DNA from 4 places in the Paenibacillus sp. CFBP 13594 genome. Region 3 is predicted to be linked to each of the others. Evidence: a T-box and tRNA genes for the amino acid it is inferred to sense, from the RefSeq annotation. Region 3 holds a T-box; the other regions hold tRNA genes.
What was found. The T-box of region 3 lies ahead of leuS (leucine--tRNA ligase). A T-box ahead of a tRNA ligase gene usually reads a tRNA of that ligase, here a tRNA-Leu.
Positions count from the first base shown of each region.

Region 1: it has a tRNA-Leu gene. The T-box ahead of leuS (leucine--tRNA ligase) is inferred to sense a tRNA for this amino acid. The anticodon was not compared.
Region 2: it has a tRNA-Leu gene. The T-box ahead of leuS (leucine--tRNA ligase) is inferred to sense a tRNA for this amino acid. The anticodon was not compared.
Region 4: it has a tRNA-Leu gene. The T-box ahead of leuS (leucine--tRNA ligase) is inferred to sense a tRNA for this amino acid. The anticodon was not compared.

Region 1 is NZ_JACYVQ010000003.1:627,076-631,785, reverse strand. Features, by position in the region: gene IFU39_RS13630 (glutathione peroxidase) at 372-851, shown strand; tRNA gene IFU39_RS13625 (tRNA-Leu) at 1,000-1,082, opposite strand; gene IFU39_RS13620 (urease accessory protein UreF) at 1,528-2,229, shown strand; gene IFU39_RS13615 (hypothetical protein) at 2,496-2,699, shown strand; gene IFU39_RS13610 (hypothetical protein) at 2,727-3,362, shown strand; gene urtE (urea ABC transporter ATP-binding subunit UrtE) at 3,393-4,088, opposite strand; gene urtD (urea ABC transporter ATP-binding protein UrtD) at 4,066-4,710, opposite strand, start outside.
Region 2 is NZ_JACYVQ010000002.1:610,779-615,488, forward strand. Features, by position in the region: gene IFU39_RS10135 (N-acetylmuramoyl-L-alanine amidase family protein) at 1-415, shown strand, start outside; gene IFU39_RS10140 (divergent polysaccharide deacetylase family protein) at 390-1,184, opposite strand; gene IFU39_RS10145 (carbohydrate-binding protein) at 1,639-3,333, shown strand; tRNA gene IFU39_RS10150 (tRNA-Leu) at 3,472-3,555, opposite strand; gene pelA (pectate lyase) at 3,729-4,682, opposite strand.
Region 3 is NZ_JACYVQ010000004.1:544,230-548,939, forward strand. Features, by position in the region: gene IFU39_RS16050 (CvfB family protein) at 1-442, shown strand, start outside; gene IFU39_RS16055 (class I SAM-dependent DNA methyltransferase) at 572-1,342, shown strand; gene IFU39_RS16060 (phosphotransferase family protein) at 1,569-2,525, shown strand; T-box leader at 2,637-2,906, shown strand; gene leuS (leucine--tRNA ligase) at 2,985-4,710, shown strand, end outside.
Region 4 is NZ_JACYVQ010000005.1:393,165-397,874, reverse strand. Features, by position in the region: gene IFU39_RS33430 (DUF6199 family natural product biosynthesis protein) at 1-108, opposite strand, end outside; gene IFU39_RS18430 (sensor histidine kinase) at 422-1,570, shown strand; gene IFU39_RS18425 (NucA/NucB deoxyribonuclease domain-containing protein) at 1,679-2,161, shown strand; gene IFU39_RS18420 (hypothetical protein) at 2,361-2,585, opposite strand; gene IFU39_RS18415 (general stress protein) at 2,793-3,242, shown strand; tRNA gene IFU39_RS18410 (tRNA-Leu) at 3,478-3,563, shown strand; gene IFU39_RS18405 (insulinase family protein) at 4,027-4,710, shown strand, end outside.

The DNA.
Region 1 (4,710 bases), on a different contig from region 3:
CGTTCGTATATCTTAAGGTAAGATCGAGCGATATTATCGTTTGTTTCGTTTTTCAAGTACAATTTAGTTTAAATTGAAATTACGTTATGAATCATACACCCCCGCCATGACGGTGTAAAGTCCTTACAGATCACCAAATCGGCAGATTTTTGCCAATACTCGTTTATAATAACGCTTACAATAAGGTTATACTCTATCCACCTCTTCAAGGCTATCTAATTCTCACTCTGACGAAAATCACTTCGCAATTCATTCACGTATTCTGCACAACTTGCCTGTTTTGATGCTATTAACACCACATTAGTTTTGCAATATTTAATTGTAGCCAATATAATAGAAGATATAAGAGTAAATAAATGGAGGCGATTTAGATGACAGTCTACGATTACAAAGTGAATACCCTTCGCGGTCAAGAAGTTGAAATGTCCGACTACCGTGACAAAGTGCTCCTGATTGTGAATACGGCAAGCTCATGCGGCCTTACTCCTCAATTCAAAGGTCTGCAAGAACTGCAAGACAAGTTTCAAGATGCTCCATTTGAAGTTCTTGGTTTCCCAAGCAACCAGTTTGCACAGGAAAAAGGATCTTCCGACGATATTGCCGAGTTCTGTCAGATGAATTATGGCGTAAGCTTCCCAATGTTTGAGAAAATTGATGTGAACGGCTCAAGCGCTCACCCTCTTTTCCAACACCTTAGCACAGAAGCTCCTGGCCTGCTCGGCTCCAAAGCAATCAAATGGAACTTCACCAAATTCCTTGTGGATCAGAACGGACAGGTACTGAAACGTTATGCTCCCAAAACAACACCGGACAAGATTGAAGAAGATATCAAGAACTTACTTCAAAAATAATACACAGGCCACCCGTAGCCGTAAGGTAGAGCACCATTGCCCCGGTAATGGATGGCTTTTTTTCTCAACCCAGATGTCATACTGTTCGAAAAAGACAAAAAAAGAAGCTTTCCAATAACGGAAAGCTTCTTCTTCATCGTTCATATGATGCGGTCGAGAGGACTCGAACCTCCACGGGCATACGCCCACTACCCCCTCAAGATAGCGTGTCTGCCATTCCACCACGACCGCATGTCGTAAATAATCGGCAACAGAATTGATTATACCGGGTTCAGAACTAAAAGTAAAGTATTTTTTAATACTACTTTTTCAGCTAGGCATTTTCATCAAAAATCGCATAATCTCGTCATCTTTACCCATGAACTGCATATTATTAGATTTGATCTCCTCTTTTTCGGTAAGAGCCGATCTTGTTGATTCATTTATATATAGTCCTTCCTTCTATAATAGTTCTCCCTGCACTCCACCACATAAATAACACATTAAGTTATATAAAATAACACAAATATTAAATTTAAGATTTAATCCATTAAATTTCACGGATACCATTGACAAAAAGCGGACATTTATGGGAAGATAACTATCATATAATTCGGATTTATAAACATAAAGCAAACAAAAAGGATTATAAATGTCACTATAAGTGACATTTAACGAACACAGGAGGCGAATGATTGTGAACCGTGGGAATAAGCTGCTCGATTATGTCAACCTGCTTGATTCCTCTATTCAGGTTGGAGGGTTCACCCATTCCTTCGGCATGGATATCCATATCAGGGAGGGTACCATTCGTAATGCTGAAGATCTCGAATCATTCATGCGTTGTCAGTTGCATCCCAGCATCGTTCGTCTTGAAGGTATGGCCATCAAAGGCATCTATACCGCAGCAGATCACAAGGATACATGGCGGATAGCTCTAATCGACAAGCTCGTCCATGTTCAGCGAACCCCTGGAGATCTCAGAGAACAAGCTGCCGCCATGGGTAAACGATTGATCAGACTTGCACGTGCTCTGCACCCCTGGATTGAATTCAGCCAGCTCGAACAGATCTTTGCCAAATACGATTCGGTTGGCTGCCTCTCCACTGTTCACGCCTGGATTAACCACCACCTCGACATCCCGGTCGAGGAGGCGGTCCTTGGTTACCTGCATTCAGCCATGAATGCCTGCATAACCGAAGCCTCCAAAGTCATTCCCCTGAACAACGATACAACCAAGGATCTGATGGTCCGCCTGGCCACAGATCTGGAGAATGAATGGAAGACCGTCAGCGCCTCGGCTGCGGATGGACTGGCACAGCCAACCTCGATGTCCATGAAATCGTTTTTCCCCAGTTTCCATATGCTTGGAGCTGGACTTCATGCCTACAGGGCCTAATCCTCTTCCTCCTCATACCTGCTCCCCTTCATTCAGACAAACTAAAAAACACGCGGCAACCTCCTTGCCGACGTGTTTTTTGTCATTTTATTTGTTTTATTTACGTATTTACGCCATTTATCATCACAAAATACACTTTTTTCCGTCTTTTTTAATTGTTAGATGACGAATTTACGTATATAATGAAACATACAGCTCGCATTTCTATATATTCTACATGATGAAAGGGCGGCTGAATACTACATTCTAACCAGGGGTGAACCCTTTTGAACAAGAAAAAACCAGTTACTCCGTTCGGATGGGCCATCAAACGACGGCTAACCGAACTTCAAGTGGACCAGAAGACCTTTTGTGAACAGCATGGCATCCCACCCTATCGTTTATCCAATCTTATTCACGGCACACGCAAAGCAACCCGATTCAGGCACCTGGTCGCTGATATTTTGGATATTCCAGATGAACTGAGATAAGATTTCTGCCAAAGGAGGGTCTCATCCATGAGACATGTTACATCCGATCTGGAGAGGCTGTCGTTCCAGTCCATACGTCACCAGCTCATCATCGTTGATGACAATTGGATTATCCAAAGTTGTAACCGTGCCTGGCAACAGGGACTTGGTCAATGCTCACCAAACCCGGATATACACAGTAGTTATAGACATTACCTGCATCTGACGGAAGCCTGGGCAAAACGGGGCAAGAACGCTAACATGGCACTTGTCGCACAGAATTTGAAAGAACGCGGAATACCCTTTAATCGAAATCATACATATGACATCTGCGTATATACTGTATACAATGAAAAGAGGTGGTTTCGTGTAGAACTCACCCCTCTATCTTATGCAAATTCAATTCTGGATACCGATCTCGCTTTGATTGCACACATGGATATTACCGAACAGAGAAAGACAGAACACCAATTGAAGAAGGCATTGTCTGAAGTGCGCACATTGCGCGGACTGCTGCCTATTTGCGCCGTCTGCAAACAAATCAAGGACGAAGAGGAACACTGGAACTCCGTTGAGAGTTATCTGGAGAAGCATACCCACGCCGAATTCACCCATGACATCTGTCCGGAATGCATCCGGCGGTTATATCCCAAATACTCGAATATCCTGGACAAGCGTTCCTGAAACCTTTCTCCACTCGCCGACTAACTACAACTATACGGAGAGATGATGTTCAAACTGCGACATATCCAGTTCTTGCGGTGTCCCGTGCAAGGTTATCGTTCCTTTGTCCATGATATAGATGTAATCTGCGGCACTTCGTACAAAATCGATACTCTGCTCTACCAGCAGAACAGAGAGGTTCCCCTTTGCCTTGAGCTGCAAAATAACCTGCCGAATGTCCTCCACGATAGAAGGCTGGATGCCTTCTGTCGGCTCATCAAGTAGCAACAACCCCGGACGCGAAGCCAATGCCCGGGCGAATGCCAACTGTTGCTGCTGTCCACCACTCAGATCCCCGCCCTGCCGTCCATACATCGTCGCAAGCACTGGAAACATCGCCAGTACATCCTCCGGGAACGTTTTTACTCCCGGCGCACTTGTCTCCAGACCGAGCAATAAGTTTTCTTTCACCGTAAGCTGCGGGAAAATTTCCCGCCCCTGCGGTACATAACCGATCCCTGCCCTTGCCCGCTTGGCTGTGTCCAAAGTGGATAACTCCTGATTTTGCCACTGAATACTGCCCTTGCGTGTTTTGAGCAACCCCATTAATGTTTTCATCAACGTTGTTTTCCCTACACCGTTACGGCCCATCAGACACACCACCTGTCCAGGCTGTACATCCAGGTTCACACCACGAAGCACATTGCTTTCCCCGTAGCCGGATTCAATTCGTTGCAGCGACAACATGGTCATCCCTCCTTTTGCCCAGATACACTTCGGCCACTTTCGGATCTGCCTGTACCTCCGCCATCGTACCTTCCTTCAGCAGTTTCCCTTCATGCATCACCGTTACCTTGGCTGCGAACTCTCGCACAAACTCCATATCATGCTCCACCACCACAACCGAGCGTTCACGCGCAATCTCTTGCAGAAGTCGCCCGGTCTTGTGCGTTTCTTCATCCGTCATGCCTGCGGCTGGTTCGTCCAGCAACAACACACGTGGCTCCTGGAGAAGCAGCATGCCGATCTCCAGCCACTGCTTCTCCCCATGTGATAACGCTCCTGCACGAGCATCAACGCGATCTTGCAGACCAATCTGGAGGGTAACATGCTCCATGGCAGCACTCATTTTCCCATATCGACGAATACCGATGGCTTGCAAAGGGGAACGGCGAGTCTCCGCCGCCAGCGTCAGATTCTCCTGCACCGTCAGACCTGCAAAGATCGATGGCGCCTGGAATTTGCGTCCCACACCTTTGCGAACAATCTGGTGCTCCTTCAGTCGTGTTAATTCCGTGCCATCCGCCATCTTCACCGAGCCGGACATGGGTTTTGTTTTGCCGCATATCACATCCAGCATCGTTGTTTT
Region 2 (4,710 bases), on a different contig from region 3:
ACTTAGTGATGAGAACCGCTGGCTGAACAGCCGCTCCCGTCATACCAGAGATCTTGCCCAACGTAAAAGCCTTAGCGAAGAAGTAAGTACAGATATCGTGGTCAGCATTCATGCGAACTGGAGTCCCCGATCGACAGCACACGGCCCGGTGGTACTGCACCAGAAAGAAGGCAGGAGTTATTTGCTGGCCCAATCCATTCAGGATGCCATGAACAAGTTGTACGGAACGGAGCACGGGGTCGTATGGGGCAAGCCCTTTTATATATTGAATTACGTGAAGCAACCTGCCGTCATCGTCGAAACCGGATTTTTGAGCAATGCGGCAGATCGAGCCAGAATGAGTGACCCCGCTGAGCAAAAACGAATCGCCCAGTCCATTGCCAATGGAATTATTTATTATCTGTCGGTAGTGTAGGAGCAGATTGCCATTGCCACACATCTCGAACCAGATCACCGATTCCAACAAATTGAACCTGATTTTGCAGACGGGAGACGGATTCACGAATTACTGCGGATGTGTTCATCCCTGAATGACCGACATGACCAATGACAACACAGGTATCCTTATCGATCGCACGCTGAGCAGCCAGGTCCAGTTGCTTGCGAATGTGTTGCTTGGAGTTTTGATCATCCAGGAAAATGTCATTACCTACAGGTGGCATATTTCTGGATATGGCCAGTTCCCCCACCACGGAGCGAAAGTTCGTACGGCTGTCGACAAAGAACAGGCCCCGCTCCTTGCATACATCGAGCACAATGGACATGATGCGTTTGTCGGACGTTATTTTAGAACCCATGTGATTGTTCATGCCAATGGCGTGGGGCACATCATCAATCGCTTTCTCCACACGTTCCCGTACTTCTTCATCTGTCAGATTGGATGTGATTGCACCCGGGCCCAACCACTCAGGTCTTCCTTTCTTGGGTTCCATGGGCATATGCACAATCACATCCATCCCCTTTTCATGTGCAGCTATCGCATCTTTCTTTGTTGTTGGCAAAAAGGGCATAACCGCTACCGTTAGTTTAACTGGCATCGCAAGAATCTCTGCCGTTCCCTTCATGTCATTTCCGACGTCATCGATGATAATTGCTAACCGTTTATGATTCGATGGGGACTCTGAAGCTGCCGCTGTAGGCCCTCCTGCCGATAAGCCTGCGTAAAACACAATCAATAATGCCATGATACCTGCAATGAATCGATAATTCTTTCTCTGTACCTTCATCATGATTCCCTCCCCTGTAACTTCTGTGATCTCATTGTTTGATAATGAAGGGAGGAATATGTAAGCCAAAGCCTTCCTTAATGATAATATCCCCGCCCTTGAAGACCTCTATCTCAAGTGAAGATCTCCATCATTCCCGTTTCTTCCTTAGCATTCAGACAAGAACTGTCATTGAACAGTTAGAAAATAGAGATTAATTAGAAAAAATACTGTAATTTGTCAGGTTTTCAGTTTAGGAATTATTTAGTAGAATCAACAAATGAAAGAGCTTATGTGCTGCATTTCTTTCCTATGATTTATGGAAGGAGGTTTTGAAAGGGTTTACATAAAATAAATGCCAGACAATCCGCTATTCTTGTTTGTTTTTCTGGTCGCGGTTTCTCTATGTAACCATTTACCACTATCGAGGAGGATGAAAGTAGTGAAATTCAAACTAAAAAAGACGATTAATGTTCTTTTGGCCTGTTTAACAGCCCTGCCTTTGATGTTAACCCCGACAAATGTGTCAGCAGCCAACGATGCCAACATTAATTTGTCCTCGGAAAAACAGCTGATCAAGGGCTTTGGGGGCATTAACCTTCCTGCCTGGATTGGTGATCTGACTCCCGCTCAACGTGAAACTGCTTTTGGTAATGACCAGAATCAGTTAGGCTTCTCAATTCTCAGGATCTACGTTGATCCAGATTCCAATAACTGGTATCGTGAAGTTGCCACAGCGAAACGCGCTATTGAGAAGGGGGCTATCGTATTTGCCTCCCCATGGAATCCTCCGAGCAGCATGGTGGAAACGTTCAACCGCAATGGGGACACCAATGCCAAACGTCTGAAATACGACAAATATGCCGCATATGCGCAACATCTGAATGATTTTGTAACCTATATGAAAAATAACGGCGTAGATCTGTATGCCATTTCTGTGCAAAATGAACCGGATTATGCTCATGACTGGACCTGGTGGACTCCACAAGAAATTCTTCGTTTCATGAAAGAAAATGCCGGGTCCATTCAAGGTACCAAAGTCATGGCGCCTGAATCCTTCCAGTACTTAAAGAACATATCCGACCCCATCCTGAATGATCCGCAGGCACTTGCCAACATGGACATTCTGGGAGCACATACGTATGGAACCCAGATTTCCAATTTTGCCTACCCTCTCTTTAAGCAAAAAGGAGCCGGCAAAGAACTGTGGATGACTGAGGTGTATGTTCCGAACAGTGACAACAACTCAGCAGACCGCTGGCCTGAAGCATTAGACGTTTCCTATCACATGCACAATGCCATGGTGGAAGGTGATTTCCAGGCCTATGTGTGGTGGTACATCCGCAGACAGTATGGTCCGATGAAAGAAGACGGTACCATAAGCAAACGCGGATATAATATGGCCCATTTCTCCAAATTTGTACGTCCTGGCTACCTGCGGGTCGATGCAACGAAAAATCCGGATACAAACACATTTGTTTCTGCCTACAAAGGGGATAACAAGGTCGTTGTCGTAGCAATTAACCGTGGAACTTCGGCAACAAGCCAAAAATTCGTTCTGCAGAATGGTAATGCCTCCACGGTGTCTTCTTGGGTTACGGACAGCAGTCGTAACCTGGCAAGCGGGGCCTCGCTTAACGTATCCAATGGGGCCTTCTCGGCACAGCTCCCGGCTCAGAGCGTAACAACGTTTGTTGCCAACATTACTGGCGGGAATAACGGCGGAAATACAGGCAGCGGCACTACTTATGAAGCCGAGACCGGAACAACTCTTACGGATGCTACCATTGAAACGATCTACCCTGGTTACACTGGCTCCGGGTATGTTAACTTCAATGCGATGACTGGTTCAGCCATTCAATGGAACGGTATTAATAACACAATTACAGGTACTAAAAACGTAAAGTTTCGTTATGCGCTGGAAAGCGGAACCCGTAACCTCGACATTTTTGTGAACGGAACCAAAGTCATTAGCAACGACCCCTTTCCGGCAACGGGAAGCTGGTCCACTTGGGTTGAAAAAACAATACAGGTCCCCATGAACACGGGGACCAATACATTGAAAGTGGTTACCACTGGATCGGAAGGACCAAATATTGACAGCGTTAATGTTACCGCAGCACAATAAACGTTCCGTATGGCTGATGGAAGACATTTGCTGTACGTGCAGCTAAACACTAACCTGTTGGATACTAAATCTAGTGTTATATCAAAAAATGCAAAAAAAGACTCCTTAAGCTAACGCTTAAGGAGTCTTTTTATTAGATGCGGTCGAGAGGACTCGAACCTCCACGGGGGTTAGCCCACACGGACCTGAACCGTGCGCGTCTGCCAATTCCGCCACGACCGCATATTGTATCTCCGTGATCAATATCGGCGACAAGAAGTAATATATCATGTGGAATCTATCATGTCAACACTGAAAATAATAACAATAAAGCCCGAACCAGACGTCCATGTCGATTCAGGCTTTACCTTTAACTACTAAGAGTTTGGTTCATTAAAACGGAAGCATACTACAATTTACAGCTTGGAAGGCCAGTTGCCATACCATGCATACCCGCCTCTTCTTTCTTTATCAATATCACTTAATTTGTATTTAACTACCCCGTCACGACCAATAAAGATTGGTTTATCTGTTCCTATCTCATAGAAGCGTGCCCAAATTGGTGCAGCTTTGGAATCAGCGATAATTTTACTATCTCCATTAGCTCTTTCATATTTGTACCCCGTAATTTTCACCTTGTTAAACCAAGCCTCCGCTCCTTTAATGGATGCGGTAATTTTAGCGTTAGCAGATCTGGTTTTCAGAAATTTAACAATCGTTACACTCTCTCCAGCTGTCAGCGATGGCACTTCGTAGATTCTTGCGCTCGCTGGTTTAAGGGAACTGGAATCATGTTGTTGTCCCCAAGCTGTCAGCTTACCACCTGAAACGACCTGTGTATTCAAAATCGCCTCCACACCTTTGGCAACTGAATTTTTACTACGGTTAGCAAGTGTGCTGTCTATAAACGAGAAATCACCTTTGCGTGCTGCTACTTCATCCAGCATGATCATTACGTTAATCATGGCATCATCATTGTAAGTGATATGCTTGTGATATCCGGAGCTTTGGTAAACTTGTGGCCATCCGCCGTTTGAATACTGCATGTTGATCAAAAAGTTAATCCCTTTGATTGCAGCTGTGGAGTATCGGGGATCATTCGTCTTTTTAAATTCCTTCGCCAATCTTCTAATTTCTGAGTATGTAGCCTTGTTGTCTATCGTGGACTTCGCCCACTCTCCACTTGTCTGTTTATAATCTTTTCTCCAACCTCCATCCGGGAGCTGGTTCTTCAAAATATCAGAAATACTCGCTGTAGTACCTGAAGCATCCGCAGCAGATACCGTCCCTACAGGGAGAACTGCCATTCCAACTGCTGAGAACACCATCGTACATGCCAGGACAAAAGTAATTATTTTCTTTGCTTTCAAATGTAACACTCTCCTATGTTCGTTTTTA
Region 3 (4,710 bases):
GTGGGTTGAAGCGACGGTATACAAGCCACTGCAGATGGGTACTTTTGTACTTGTAGAGGGCGGTGTACTGGGCTTTGGCGCGATTGGTATGATTCATTCATCCGAACGCAGTCATATGCTGCGCCTTGGTGAAAAAGTGAAATGTCGAGTGACACTGGTACGTGAAGACGGACGTGTGAATCTGGCCATGACTCAACTCAAACAAGTTGGACGTAACGAAGATGCAGACAAGCTGCTCGCTTTCATGAAAGAACGCCCTATGGGTGGCATGCCATACTCGGATGCAACTCCGCCGGATATCATCAAGCAGCGCTTCGGCATCAGTAAGTCTGCGTTCAAGCGTGCCTTGGGCAAATTGATGAAGGACGGACTGGTGGTCCAAAAGGAAAGCTGGACGTATCTGTCCGAATCTGCTCCTGCGGATCAAAGTGAAAACAAATAATCTTCTTGATTAAATAGTTGTAATATGGAACTCGGATAAGGCAGGGATAGGCTGGGTAAACACCGGATGCCCCTGCTTTTTCTTTTGTTAGCAGGATTAGAAAATGAAATTGAAAGTGCGGTGCCTGACATGTCTTACCGGAAATTTGCCTATGTGTATGATGAATTAATGGAAGATATGCCTTATCCGGACTGGATAAGGTTTGCAAGAACAGCATGGGAAAAGCATGGAATGCCCAAAAGTGTCGCTGAACTTGGCTGTGGAACGGGCTCCATTACGATCCCGCTCGTGAACTCCGGTTTCGAAGTTACAGGCATTGATCTCTCAGCAGATATGCTGTCGGTTGCACGCAGCAAGATGGAGGCTACGCCTCAAGGTCATCGTTTGTATCGGGAAGGCAGTGTCCGTTGGGTGCAGCAGGATATGCGGGAATGGCGAGTTCCTGAACCTGTGGATTCGGTGATATCTTTCTGTGATTGTGTCAATTATTTGCTTGAACAAGAAGATGTCATTCGTACATTCCAGCGCACATATGAGATGCTGAAGCCTGATGGAACGTTCCTGTTTGATGTGCATCATCCCAATACCCTTATTCGTTATGATGAGGAGCAGCCTTTTGTACTGGATGAGCGCTCCGTGTCGTATATTTGGACTTGTGATCTGGATCAGGATCGCTGTGAGATCGAACATCATCTCAGTATTTTTTCGCGTGTGGATGATGGTAGCAAGGATATGTATCAACGGTTTGAAGAAGTTCATGTCCAGCGTGCATATAATCCGGACTGGATGAAGCTGGAGTTATCCAAGGCAGGTTTTAGAGACGTGAAGGTATATGCGGATTTTGAATGGAAAGAGGCTGAAGACAGCGCTCAGCGCTTGTTCTATGTTGCTGTGAAGTAAGAACGAAAGATGACAACTGTCCTTATGTATGGTGCATAAGGGCAGTTTTTTTGTTTGATTTTCCATGGAGAATGAATAGCAATATTCTTAAATAGGGTAAAGGAATACAAGAAAAGACATAACGACGTGACAAAAAGTATTGCCAGTTAAAGTAAAGGAGGCGATAATAGTCGGATAGAAAGCGTTTTCTGAGAAAATAAATCAATTGTCAATGTGAGGTGTAGAAATGGAAAGTACATATAAAACAAGACTTACGTCAGAACAGTTGAATGCCATAATAGAGCAGCATTTCTCTGCAGGTATACAGGACTACAAGGAAATGGTGGATGGCTGGGCCAATCATGCATATCTCATTACACTGAGTGACGCACAGCGGGTGGTACTCAAAATTGCTCCATCGGCTTCGACAAATCTGATGCGCTGTGAGCAGGATCTCATGATTGCCGAGGTTGAGGCACTACGCCTCATTACGGAGCTACAGGATGTTCCCGTACCCCAAGTGCTGGCTTATGATGATTCGTTAACGATGGCTTCAGCGCGTTATTTTATCATGGAGTACATGTCTGGAACACCCTATAATCAGGTCAAGGATCAGTATTCTGGGGAAGAGCAGGAGACCATTGAACAACAACTCGGTCGGTACAATCGTCGAATTAATGAAATCAAGGGTGAGAAGTTTGGATATTTCTCGGAGCAAAAACAGCGTTATTCCACATGGAAAGAAGCATTTATGAATTTGATGGATGACATTCTTACCGATGGTGAAGAAGCCGGAATTACATTTTCGATCGATTACCCTGAATTGAGACGCTTGATTGAAGAAAAATCAAATGTGCTGGATGATGTCAAAGAACCTGTGCTTGTGAGTTGGGATCTGTGGGATGGCAATGTTTTAGTAGACAAAGGTCGTATCACAGCGATTATTGATTTTGAACGTTCACTATGGGCAGATCCTCTGATGGAGCATTATTTCAGTCATTTTAACTATACGCCTGGTTTTGTGAAAGGGTATGGGCATGCGATTACGACTGAAAGTGAGCTGAAAAGAAGAAGCCTCTATGACTTGTACTTTGATCTGGTGCTACGCATTGAGTGCGCTTATCGTCAATATGATAATCAGGAACATGTGAATTGGACCATTCATAATCTGGAGGAAGGCATTGAGCGTTTTCGGTCATCCTGAACAGCAACCAGCGTTATGAACGGTACGAACCGTAGACTTCAAGATGGCGATTATAACGTGTAATATTGACTTTGGGCTTGCTTTTTTATATAATGGTCCCGATATTGTATACATATTTCGATGATAAGGATCAGTAGTAATTCCTGTACATAACAGAGAGCCGGCGGTTGGTGCAAGCCGGTTGACAGTGATTTGCGAACTCGCCTTGGAGAAATGCGGTGATTACACCATTCTGTTTAACCTGCTTGTATAAAGCTTGGGTTCAGGAATGGAAATCCGCATCGGTTAACCGCCGTTACAGGTCCAAAGGGAGTGGATGACGAAGCACGTTCGTCCGCTAACTAGGGTGGTACCACGGGAATTCAACCTCTCGTCCCTAGCGCTGCAAACGCTACGGGATGCTGAGGTTTTTTTGTTGCAATTAAAGCTAAAGCGAATAACCTGAAGGAGGAACAATAGATGAGTGAGAATAACCAGCCGAAACACGGCTATCAGCCACAAGTTATGGAAAAAAGTTGGCAGCAATACTGGGATGCAAATAAAACGTTTAAAACGGGTGAGGACCCTGCTAAACCGAAATTTTATGCACTGGATATGTTCCCTTATCCATCCGGTTCAGGTCTGCACGTAGGCCACCCGGAAGGATATACGGCAACGGATATCGTTTCCCGTTACAAACGTATGCGCGGTTACAATGTATTGCACCCAATGGGTTGGGACGCTTTCGGTCTGCCTGCTGAGCAGCATGCACTGGATACAGGTGAACATCCACGAGATATTACATTCCGTAATATTGACAATTTCCGTCGCCAGATCAAATCGCTTGGTTTCTCCTATGACTGGGATCGTGAGATCAGCACAACGGACCCTGAATATTATAAATGGACACAATGGATCTTTATCCAGCTGTACAATAAAGGCCTGGCTTATGTGGATGAAGTTGCAGTTAACTGGTGTGAAGCCCTTGGAACGGTACTTGCTAATGAAGAAGTTATTGATGGCAAGAGTGAACGTGGTGGACATCCGGTTGTACGCAAACCGATGCGTCAATGGGTTCTGAGAATTACCGAGTATGCAGAGCGTCTGCTGGAAGACCTGGAAGAGCTGGATTGGTCTGAAAGCATCAAGGATATGCAGCGCAACTGGATCGGTAAATCGACAGGTGCGGAAGTTGTATTTGCCATTGAGGGTCGCGAGGAAGTCATCAAGGTGTTCACTACCCGTGCGGACACATTGTTCGGTGCGAGCTTTGCAGTACTTGCTCCTGAACATGAACTGGTAGAAGCAATTACAACCAATGACCAACGTGAAGCGATTCAGGCTTATCAGGAGCAGGCTTCTCGTAAAAGTGATCTGGAACGTACAGATTTGGCGAAAGACAAAACAGGTGTTTTCACTGGCGCTTATGCAATCAATCCCGTTAATGGTGCAAAACTGCCGATCTGGATTGCTGATTACGTTCTTGCAGGTTACGGTACAGGTGCGGTTATGGCTGTTCCGGGTCATGATGCACGTGACTGGGAATTTGCGAAGCAGTTTGGTCTGGATATCATCGAAGTTATTCAAGGTGGAGATGTTACACAAGAGGCTTATTCCGGTGATGGCGCGCATGTGAATTCCGATTTCTTGAACGGACTGAATAATGAAGAAGCGGTTGCCAAGATGATTGCTTGGTTGGAAGAGAACGGTAAAGGACAAGGGAAAGTAACCTATCGTCTGCGTGATTGGCTGTTCAGCCGTCAGCGTTACTGGGGTGAGCCAATCCCGATTCTGCATCTGGAAGACGGAACGATGAAGACCGTACCGGAGGATCAACTTCCACTGCTGCTGCCTGATATCGACCAGATCAAACCTTCGGGTACAGGAGAATCACCACTGGCGAATGTTACGGAGTGGGTGAATACGGTAGATCCGGAAACGGGAATGAAGGCACGTCGCGAGACCAACACCATGCCGCAATGGGCGGGTAGCTGCTGGTATTACCTGCGCTTTATCGATCCGCACAATGACAAGGAACTGATCTCCAAGGAGAAACAGCAGCAGTGGCTGCCAGTTGATCTGTACATTGGCGGAGCAGAGCACGCGGTGCTTCACTTGCTGTACGCTCGTTTCTGGCACAAAGTACTGTATGATCTGGGTGTTGTGGAGACCAAAGAACCTTTCCACAAACTGGTGAACCAAGGTA
Region 4 (4,710 bases), on a different contig from region 3:
TTCGGCTTCACCCTGGGAAATCCAGCCATAACGTAGATACCAGCCGAATTTTGGGAAACAGAGATTGATGATACAGAGTACCATGAATATAAAAAAGAGGGTTCTCATACCCATCTTCCTTTCTCACTTACATAACGGATCTCATCTTAACGTTTGCGTCTGGTAAAAAAGACTACAATCAAAATGATAATGATGATAATTAACAGAAATTTCATGTATGTTCCTCCTGATGAATAGTTAGGTTATTGTGTAATGTTAGTTATCAACTATTACCCAAGAACCACATGACTTGAATAACTGTGTTACAATTAAAATATATTGATTTAATATCAACACATTCCGTTTGGTTAGTTTTCTCTCCTTATAATGTACGATTGCAGAATATATAAACATTAATGTGTGTGAGATGAAGGAGGAAGGCATGAGCCAACATAATCAACTCTCATTACAATGGGAATTTATCATCTCGAAAGTGAAATCCTCCGTGACCGTGGTCGATGCTACCTTGCCTGAGCTTCCGCTCATGTATGTAAACGAACACTTTACCCAACTGACAGGATACACGTATGAAGAGTCTGTCGGACACAATTGCCGATTTTTGCAAGGGCAGGATACAGACCCCGAAACGGTAATGCAGATTCGTGATGCATTAAAGAAACAACAATCCATTAAGATTGATATTTTAAATTATACAAAAAGTGGTCAGAAGTTCTGGAACGAACTGAATATTGATCCGATCTTTAATGAATCCGGAGAGTGTTTATATTTTGTAGGCATTCAATACGATATTTCAGAACGGAAGTATGCCGAACAGCAGTTGAAGTTTGCAACTTCCATGGCTGAGATGAACAGCAGAGGGCAATTGGAATTCATCGGCAAGTTGAATCACGAGCTTCGTACCCCGCTTAACGGCATTATGGGCATGATCGAACTTGCTAGTATGGGTGAAACTACGGATGAGCAGAAAGAATATCTGGAGCTTGCACGTCAATCAGGTGAGGCGCTGCTGAACATCATTAACAATAGCCTGGATATGGCGAAGCTGGGCAGAGGCAAAATGGATGTTGAAAACATTGAGTTTCAACCTCTGAAGCTGATTCAACAGATTGTGAAGACACATGAACCTGCGGCACAGAATAAACACATACGTTTGCTCTGTCATGCTGATCTGAATGTTCCTGATGTGCTTATCGGTGATCCGCTAAGACTTCGGCAGGTACTGGATAATTTGCTGAGTAATGCGATCAAGTTCACAGAACAAGGTGAAGTGCAGTTACAGGTGGATGTGAGGCAACAACTGATGGATACCGTTGTATTGGTATTCTCTGTACGTGATACGGGAATTGGCATTCCTCCGCATCAGATCGAACAATTGTTTGATGCATTTACTCAGACCGACATCTCCCATGCGCGCCGATTTGGCGGAAGCGGTCTTGGTCTGACCATCTGCAAAGAACTGTTGGAACTGATGAATGGTCAGATTTCGGTGGAGAGTACAGAAGGGAAAGGCACACAGTTTGAGGTGACACTGCCCTTGCTGCGCCAGCTGGCCATTCCCAATGTAGGATAATCAAACAAGCAGGACAGCCGGCTGGCCTCGGCTGTTTTTTTATTTGTTTTATTGTTTTACGAACGGACGTTCTGTTATAATGCTAATGTTGAATGGGGGAGACACAGCATGAGTAAGAGACGCACAGGACGAAAACGAAAAGGTAAACAAGGCTTCAAAAAGCAGGTACTGACACTGGTAGCGATGCTGCTGGTAGCCCTCTACGCCTGGGCAGGGGGAGAATGGCCGGAGGAGATACCTAATCCATTCGGAGGGGCTAATAAGAGTGTGGACCACACCATTACGTTCCCTTCAGAGCGTTATCCCGAAACAGCCAAACATATTAAAGCTGCTATCAAGGCAGGGCATTCGGATGTATGCACCATTGATCGTAATGGAGCGGAAGGCAATCGGGATTTATCCCTTAAAGGTGTTCCGGTCAAAAAAGGTAAGGATCGTGACGAGTGGCCTATGGCGATGTGTGCTGAAGGAGGAACAGGTGCAGATATCCAGTACATTACCCCGAAAGATAATCGTGGTGCAGGTTCATGGGTAGGGAATCAGTTAAGTACATATCCGGATGGAACACGAGTGAAGTTTGTAGTGAAGTAACAACAGGATATGGTTGGGCAGAAATAAGGATTGTAGGGTCTTTGTTGTGAGGTCAATAGCAGCATGGTACAGGATAAGTAGAAGAGAAAAACCAGACGTGCATGCGTCTGGTTTTTTTTGTGTAAAGTGCTGGCATAAATAGATCTAGTTAAGGTATTTTTTCTATAAGGGAACTGAGTTTCTAGGATTACAGATCCGACTATACGAGTTGCATTCCGCTTAAATGATGAGACCGGATGCTTAACAGACGCGTAACATGTTCAACCTCATCAAACGGTATCCACAGACTTCCGTGAACGGTACGTAAGGAGAGAATGGATGTATCAGCGGTACGCTCGGGAAATCCGGTTACCGTCTGACCGCTTGTATTACGAACCATGATCTGTTGTTTACGCCGGATGGCAATTTCTACCTCTTTTTTCATAAGTCATTGCTCCTGATTATGAGATGTTAAATCCATATGTCAATGTTTTCAATGGTTAATTTGTCTTCTTTATCTAGTCTATCAGAACTAGGTATAGATTTCCAGAAGAGAAATCAACAATCTTCTAGGTGATTTGTCTTAGCTGTGGATGATCCGTTTTTGAATGGGGATTACGGGGTTATATTAGGGTAAAAGGAGGGGAACGGAATGACACAATTGATTATTGGGCTGGCCCGTACCGAGAACGAGGCTATAATTATGCTGAATAAGGTGAAAGAGGAAGGCATCAAGGATAAATATTTGGGAGCAGTGGCGAAGGAGCAGCTTAATCTGGAGCTGGTGAGCGAAAAGACGGGGCTGCCCAAACCATTAAAAGGTGCAGGAACTGACGGTGCTTTTGGAGCTCTGAAAGGCATATTGGCTGGTCTGGGGAAGCGGATGGATCAGACGATGTCGATCGGAAATGCAGTACGTAGGCTCGCTGGTAATGAGATTGGGAGTGAGACTGATGATTTGGTGCTTACACTGACTGAAGCGGGGATCTCGGAGGAGGATGCGCGGTATTACGAAGATTGGCTATTAAAGGACCATATCTTGGTTATCGTGGAGTGTAGTGAGGAAGAAGCGGCTCGTGTTCGACCTATTTTACTTTTTTAGTTTAATTTAAGGCTGATTTTAGGTTTCTTTAATGTTGGGGAGGTATTCTTATCTTACACCTCCCTTAATATAGATTGGTTTACCGGAAGTCCGGGACCGCAACTCGGACTTTCTAGGCACTGTGAGCTGACGCTTGCAGTGCCTGTTTCATTTTTTATTATTTTTAATAAAAGGTGTTGCAAAGTTAATTATTTCATGGTAAGATATTTCTTGTCGCCAAGAAATACATAATCCTGCCGGGGTGGCGGAATTGGCAGACGCACAGGACTTAAAATCCTGCGGTAGGTGACTACCGTACCGGTTCGATCCCGGTCCTCGGCATCTTAAAGAAAAGATCGTATGACGCTTGTTAACCAAGCTGCATGCGATCTTTTTTTGTGTTACTTACTATCTATATGATGTCATAGCTGACCACTTTACCATGCAGTTCATAAACCTAAACCCTACATAATACATATCAGAAGGTACATTTGCCTCACTTTTATGAAGAGACGGAACAATGGTGTATACTATCCGTAGGCATATATTACCTTTACCTTGCTGAACGATATAAGTTCAAACATACATTTACATGATAACGGAGGGGACAGAAAAAACCTGAAGAAGCGAAGCGTGCGCCTTTATCCCCGGATTTTCCCTTTCAAAAGGGAATCAAAAAAATCTGGGGATAACAGCGATCGGAAGGTTGTTCTGTCATCGGAGTGCCCGTGTAAATAACCATATGTGAACTTATGTAGAGTCACAAAACCAATAAAACAATCTTATGGACGGAGGACTCAAGTTTATGTTGAAACAGCTTAAGCCATACAAGGTGTTACAGGAGCGCAGAATTGAAGAACTGAAATCGGATGCGTATCTATTGGAGCACCAGAAATCCGGAGCCAAAATCGTACTTTTGTCCAATCAGGACGACAACAAAGTATTCAGTATCGGTTTCCGAACACCTCCGGAAGATGACACAGGGGTAGCCCATATCCTCGAACATTCCGTGCTCTGTGGGTCCAAGAAATTTCCGGCCAAGGATTCTTTTGTTGAGTTGCTGAAAGGTTCATTGAATACATTCCTTAACGCCATGACGTATCCGGATAAGACGATCTACCCGATCGCGAGTCGTAATGATCATGACTTCCATAACCTGATGGATATTTACCTGGATGCGGTATTAAATACGAATATTTATGAGAATGAAAAGATATTTTTGCAAGAGGGCTGGAACTACAACCTGGCCTCGGCCGATGATGAGTTAACCTACAACGGAGTTGTATATAACGAGATGAAAGGTGCCTTTTCTTCACCGGAACGAATGGTGCGCAGAGAAGTACTAAACTCCCTTTTCCCGGATACCACATACTCCTCCGAGTCTGGCGGATTCCCGGAAGCTATTCTGGATCTGACATATCAGGGGTTGCTGGATTTCCACACGAGATACTATCATCCTTCCAACAGTTACATCTATCTCTACGGAGAT